2 regions of the Irregularibacter muris genome follow, and region 2 is predicted to be linked to the other one. Evidence: riboswitches for the same ligand, from Rfam matches in the RefSeq annotation. Region 2 holds a riboswitch; the other holds the start of a gene.
The links. A riboswitch is a leader RNA that binds a small molecule or an ion and turns the genes downstream of it on or off. The one in region 2 is predicted to bind thiamine pyrophosphate.
Positions count from the first base shown of each region.

Region 1: another riboswitch for thiamine pyrophosphate. It lies ahead of thiD (bifunctional hydroxymethylpyrimidine kinase/phosphomethylpyrimidine kinase); the one in region 2 lies ahead of thiT (energy-coupled thiamine transporter ThiT).

Region 1 is NZ_JANKAS010000001.1:91,380-94,805, reverse strand. Features, by position in the region: gene thiM (hydroxyethylthiazole kinase) at 1-314, opposite strand, end outside; gene thiD (bifunctional hydroxymethylpyrimidine kinase/phosphomethylpyrimidine kinase) at 444-1,268, opposite strand; TPP riboswitch at 1,345-1,444, opposite strand; TPP riboswitch at 1,511-1,609, opposite strand; gene NSA47_RS00425 (DUF1129 family protein) at 1,675-2,343, opposite strand; gene NSA47_RS00420 (PadR family transcriptional regulator) at 2,336-2,668, opposite strand; gene NSA47_RS00415 (S-layer homology domain-containing protein) at 2,873-3,426, opposite strand, start outside.
Region 2 is NZ_JANKAS010000014.1:59,938-63,363, reverse strand. Features, by position in the region: gene NSA47_RS12840 (ABC transporter permease) at 1-144, shown strand, start outside; gene NSA47_RS12835 (EamA family transporter) at 297-1,202, opposite strand; TPP riboswitch at 1,490-1,583, shown strand; gene thiT (energy-coupled thiamine transporter ThiT) at 1,735-2,364, shown strand; gene NSA47_RS12825 (ABC transporter ATP-binding protein) at 2,636-3,426, shown strand, end outside.

The DNA of each region.
Region 1 (3,426 bases), on a different contig from region 2:
AGCGTTGAAGCTCCTGCACCAACGGGATCAAAAACTACAGGAATATTTAGCTCATTGGCTTTTTTACCCGCCATAATCATTGAATCAATCGTATGTTGGTTTAAAGTTCCTATGTTAATTACAAGGGCAGAGGATATGGAAACAATCTCCTCCACTTCTGCAGCATCGTCTGCCATAATAGGGGATGCCCCAATTGCCAAAACTGCATTTGCACAATCATTTACTGTCACATAGTTGGTAATGTTGTGAATCAATGGATTTTTCCCCTTGATTTCATGAAGCAAGTCCGTACAAGCATTCATTAAGTTATTCATTTCTATTTCCAACCTTTCTTTTATTTATAATGAAACATAAAACACCCATTATCAGCATTACAGGAATTGTGATTCCAAGTGTAATCAGAAATAAGTGGTAGCCAAGAAAGAGACCTAGCTACATCTATTTCAACATAAATCCCCTTCACTTTTCTTAATATGCAAACCATTTTTATATAAATCATAGAAATGATGTGTTGGCCCATTACCTTTACCTATATTTAATGAATGTTTAATTGCTGTTGTAATATATTCCTTAGCCTGGTCTACCGCAGCAGGCATTGTCATACCAAGAGCAAGATTAGAAGCAATGGCTGAAGAGAAAGTACATCCTGTTCCATGGGTGTTTTGAGTATCAATTCGTTGGCTTTCAAAATAATAGAACTCTTTCCCACTATATAGAATGTCAAGTGCATCTCCAATAGCATGACCCCCTTTGACAAGAACGTTTTTGCACCCCATATCATAAATAAGTTTTGCCGCTGTCTTCATATCTTCTGTATTGATTATCTCAATATTTGATATCTTCTCAGCCTCTGGAATATTAGGCGTAAGTAAATCAGCATAGGGTAGTATAACCTGGATCAATGCATCTATGGAATTAGGGTCCATGAGAGGGCAACCATTTTTCGCATACATAACAGGATCAATGACAACATTATTGGGCTTATATTGCTCCAGTTTCTTTGCTACTGCTTTCATACAAGGTTCTGTAGACAGCATACCAATTTTCACAGCATCAACTTCAATATCTTCAAATACTGCATCAATCTGTTTTTCGATCATATCTGGGGTGATATCCTGTATGGCTATAACACGGCTTGTGTTTTCAGCTACAACAGAAACAATTACACTCATTCCAAACACCCCATGTGCAGAAAACGTCTTTAAATCCGCTTGTATTCCAGCACCTCCACTGCAATCTGACCCAGCAATACTAAGTACCTTTTTCATTAAAATTCCTCCTTTATGTATATATAATAAATTAGGGTGCTTCTCTATATAGAGAAGCACCCTAATCATATACAAATTTCGTATGTGATTTGCTTCCCTACGTCGGTATTAGCCAACAGGTTCAAAGGGTCAGGTTTTACCTTCTCAACTACTATGTAGTTCCCCCGCAAATATAAATTATGTAATATTTAATTTTATAAATAAAAAGGACGTTCCCACAATAGAGAGCGTCCATAAATACTATATCGTATTGATAGGCTCCCTACGTTGGTGTTAACCAACAGGTTCAAAGGGTCAGGTTTTACCTTCTCAACTACTATGTAGTCCCCCTGCATATGTGCCACTATAAACTATAATTTCATGAAAGTCAAGATCAAGTTCAAATAAGCTATTAAATTCACGTAGTCTATAATACTTTTGAGCTTACCACTTTACTCGTAACAAAAATGATTAAAGCAATAATAATTGCTATTAATAATGAGATATTGACAACGACTGTGTCAAGATAAATACTTGGAAGTAGTACAGCCGCAAAGATAAGGGAAAAAACCACCCATGCTTTTAAAAATTCAACTTTTTTATTTTTTGTTGTCTTTTCATCCAAAGCAGTTTTTGTGATGTACCATACAATCCCATTTGATAAGATTATAATTACAATAGCCGTAATAATATCTCCTATCGTTAATATGAAATTAAACTCAGATGTTTTTGATACTAGACCACTAATCAAGTTCTTCGCTATCGCGATAACCCCTAGAATCCATAATATACTAAGAGATATATCTATAAATTCAATCACATTATCTTTCCTTGTTTTTTTAGGCATAACATCAATAATCTCATCACAGATTTCCTTATACCTGCCACCCATGACTTTTTGGATATTATCCCCTCGCTGCTGACCTTCTAGAATCAATTCTATGATATCTTCCCTTACAAGTTCTTGATTATATTGCGTTAGATTAGAACTTCTTAAGTACACAACCATATCTGTATAGATTTTATCATTTTCCTCAGAAATTGCTTCTTCTCTGGTATTATTCTTCTTTAATAATCCTTTTGTTAACTTATTCATCCTTTTTTCCTCCTTCAAATAATTTATTAATGGCATATTCTAGTTCATTCCAATGACCTTTAAATTGGTTGAGCCTGGATACTCCTTCTTCAGTGAGATGATAATATTTACGTTTCGGGCCACTATTGGATTCTCGAACGGTTGCTTCTACCAAATCACTTTTTTGTAGACGTAGGATGATAGGATAGATGGTTCCCTCCGATATTGTTCCAAATCCATACTCTTCTAGCTTTTTTGAGATTTCATAAGCATAGGTTTCTTGTTTACGTATGATTTCTAAGATACATCCTTCGAGCATTCCTTTTAACATTTGTGAAGGAATCATAAACAGCCTCCTTATGGTTGCATATTCTTTAATACGAATTCCTTTTATGTATCATGCAATACAAGATACAACTATATTGTATTGCATGATACATACTTTGTCAAATCCTTTTTTATATTACAATATTGCTAAAAATACAAATAACGGTACTTCACTTTCAACTATGACAAGATCCTCTGCCCATGCAATGGCAAAAGTAATCATTTAAATTGCCAATTTTTTAAAAAATCCCGTTTTTATTTCTGCTAATGGATATACTATAATAATATCTGATACTATAACTTCTTTTCCCAAATCATCGATAATTGTGGCACTTAATTCATATACTCCATTAGTTTTAAATAATATTAAGCCACCACTACCTGTAAGTTCTCCCGTAATTACAGTTTCAAGGTCTGTTTCATTGCCATCTTTTTTAATCGTCCATATCAAGGAATTATCTCCTAGATTCTCCGTGACAAGATCCACAGCTACTGTAGTATCAGTATGTGCTGTTTCAGGCAAGCTAAATTGTGCTGATATAACTGGATAGATGCTGACAGTCTGTTCACAGACAACTGTTCTGCCCCTACTATTAAATGCCGTAGCTGAAAATGTATAGCTACCTGCAGACTTAACTTTAATTACTCCACCTTCTGCTTTCAATTCTCCATCTAACACAGAGGAAAGTTCAGTAGGAATACCATTTTTGCTGACTGTCCATGTTACAGATTTTACATTACTTCTAGTTGGAATAATTTTTATTTCTTCTCCTACAT
Region 2 (3,426 bases):
ATGGATAGTTGGATCCGGGTAGACTATGTACAAATGTTTGCAGGCATCCTGGCAATCAGTATTATGGGATGGCTTCTTTTCAAGCTTATAGATCTATTGGAGGATAAAGCCTGTAAATGGATTAAGTTTGAACAGGGAAAGTAACCTCTATAACTTTCACTAAGTTAAAAGCACTGGCAGAAATCTGCCAGTGCTTCTAATTTTATGAAAAATATTCTGATCGAGTATCAATTTTCTAATTACAAAAATACATTGCCTACCTTAAATGAAACAAGGTAGCTGGTCCCTTCCCAAGATTATTCAAAAAATCCTAGGATAAATACCCCTGCCATGACTATCGCAATGATGATATATTGTTTATAGGTTAGCTTTTCCCTGAGGAATATTCTTCCTAGGATAACAGAAACAATACTATAACTGGCAATCATAGGAGCTACTACTACAGAATTAGTATTTAGGGCATAGACATAGAAAAACTGTCCCCCTGTTTCAAACAACGCAGCTAGGGCCTTATCTTTTTCCTGTAAGATCTTAAACTTTTCTTTTTTCATCACTGTGATATAAAGCAAGGCTAAAATTCCGGCAAATAGGAAGGTAAGTTCGTAGGAAATTAGAGCTTCTTCTGGGCTCATTAAACGACTAAGATAGACATCATCTAGGAAGGTTCCTAGGGCATCTACTACCGCATACAATATGGGAAAGGTAAGGGCTAGGGCGCCCAGTTGATGTTTACGATCAATTTTCTCATTGTTTTTTAATCTTTCTTCTATGGACATATTTCTTTCAATAATGGCAATCGCTATCAGGGCTACTGTAATCATAGATACCGCCCCCAATTGTAGGGCCGTCATTTTTTTCCCTAAAACTAGAAAGGCTAGTATCCCTGCGATAGCCCCTGAGGTGTTGCTCACTGGGGAGTTAATGGATACTTCTAAATATCTAAGTCCAACATACCCTATGGTCATGGATAAAATATACATAGTGGATACAGGTAAATACTTTATGATATTGATGGGATCATAATGCCAATTCATTTTTGCCAGCTCGAACATGGCCTGAATGCCCATCACTAAAGCCACCATAACAACAATTCTTAAATGACTATATCTGTCCTTGGGATCTGTTCCTTTTTTATAAAACAAATCCGCTGTACCCCAAAATAATATGGTAATTATTGCAGATGTGTACCATGAAAAATTCATTTTTTGTCTCCTTATGTAATTTATTTTTTCGACAGAAGTATTTTTCCATCCTCCTATGAACACGCTGTCGATTTGTATTGGTGAAATTTGATAGAATTTACCTTATTAATATTACAGTTATTTCGCCAAAAAAGTCAACTATTTTCTTCTTTTAACATCTTGCAAAATTTTTGTTTAGATTTACTGATTATTTCGGTTAGGCTCTCATTTGTCTACGTCTCAGATTCAAGCATTTTTCTATTTCCCTAGCACAGCAAGTTGAATTGTGTTATAATAAAAGAAAAAATATTTATCGCTGGGGGTGCCTTGTGCTGAGAGGATGATTCCGACCCTTAGAACCTGTAGGTTAAAACCTGCGTAGGAAAGCGGACTTTACGGATAAAACGTGAAAAGGCTTCCTTTTGACGTTTTTTTATTTGAAAAAGAAAACTTTAGTTTCTTGTCGGCAGCTTAAGATTTTCTTATTCAAAAAAAGCTTACTACTTTCTTGTTTATCACCAGTGATAAGTAATAAAGAAAGGATTGAAACATTGTGTTTGAAAAGTTTTTAGAATTTAAACCCCTCACCATCATTATTTTAGCTTCATTAGTTTTAATTTCCATTGCTCTTGCTTTTAGAGATAAAAAGTATGAAAAAAGATCTGACTATACAAGAATGATTGTATATGGTAGTCTATGTATCGCACTTTCCTTTGTGCTTTCCTATATACGTCTATATCGTTTTCCCCAAGGTGGCAGTATAACCCCTGCTAGCATGTTGCCCATGTACATCTTTGCTATCATGTTTGGACCCACCTATGGGATAATCGCTGGTTTTGCCTTTGGAATGATTAATTTAATCCAAGATCCCTATATTATCCATTGGGCACAATTTTTTCTAGATTATCCCTTATCTTATGGAGCATTAGGATTAGCTGGATTATATCGTAAAAACATAGGGGTTTCTTGCCTTATTGGTGGTTTTGGTAGATTTTTTATGAACTTTTTATCGGGAGTTATCTTCTTTGGTTCCTATGCACCTCCGGGCATGAATGTTATGCTTTATTCTCTTGTGGTCAATGGTTTAGTCATTGGTACAGATACTTTGGTTTGTATTCTAATTAGTTTTATCCCCCAAATCAAAAATGCCATACAGCAGGTGCAAAAAATTTCTGCATCGTAATGGGAAACTAATTCTACTTACTCCTTAATTATTATAGAGAATTTTAAAGGTCAATCCCTTGAAAAATATGGATTGGCTTTTATATTTGCTAAAATGTTTTTATTTTTCTTTTCAGGGTATATATCTAGTTATGTCTATCAACTATATACAACAGCTATGATATAGATGCTTGAAATATCAAAAACCTTTAGAAAGAGATTAGGAAGTTTTATTGCAAATATCTATCATATGCTTTACAATATATTAGATAAATAAGTAAGGAGAATACGCTATGATAAAAAAATTTATACAATATTATAAGCCTGTAAAAAAGGTGTTTATTATCGATATGATATGTGCTTTTGCAGTTTCTGTCTGCGATTTATTCTACCCTATGATTACGAGGAAAATCATTAATGTCTATGTCCCTAATCAACAATTCCAGCTTTTGATTACATGGTTAATTGTTCTAGCCTTTCTTTATATAGCAAAAGTGGGATTTAATTATTACATTACCTATTACGGACATATTATGGGGGTCCAGATGCAGTCAAATATGAGAAGAAATGTTTTTGATCATCTCCAGGATCTACCCTTTGTTTTCTTTGATGACAATAAAACAGGAACCCTTACCTCAAGGATTGTGAATGATTTAATGGAAGTGTCAGAGCTTGCCCATCATGGTCCTGAGGATTTATTTATTTCCTTGGTTATGATGATCGGTTCCTTTATTATATTGGCTACCATAAACTTGCCCCTCGCTTTAATTGTTTTTTCCATTGTCCCTTTCTTAGTCTTCTTTGCCATGAAGCTTCGGGTAAAAATGTCTGATACTTTTATGGAAACCAGAGTGACTATAGGAGAGGTAAACGCTACCTTAGAGAACAGTATCACAGGCATTCGAGTATCTAAAGCCTTTGGAAATAAGGAAAGTGAAATTAAAAAATTCGAAAAGAACAATAATATGTTTCAAGTGGCAAGGGCAAAAGCCTATAAGGTTATGGCTCAATTTCATACTGGTTCATCCTTCATTATTGATTTTCTAAATATTTTAGTATTAGGTGCTGGTGGTATTTTCTTCTA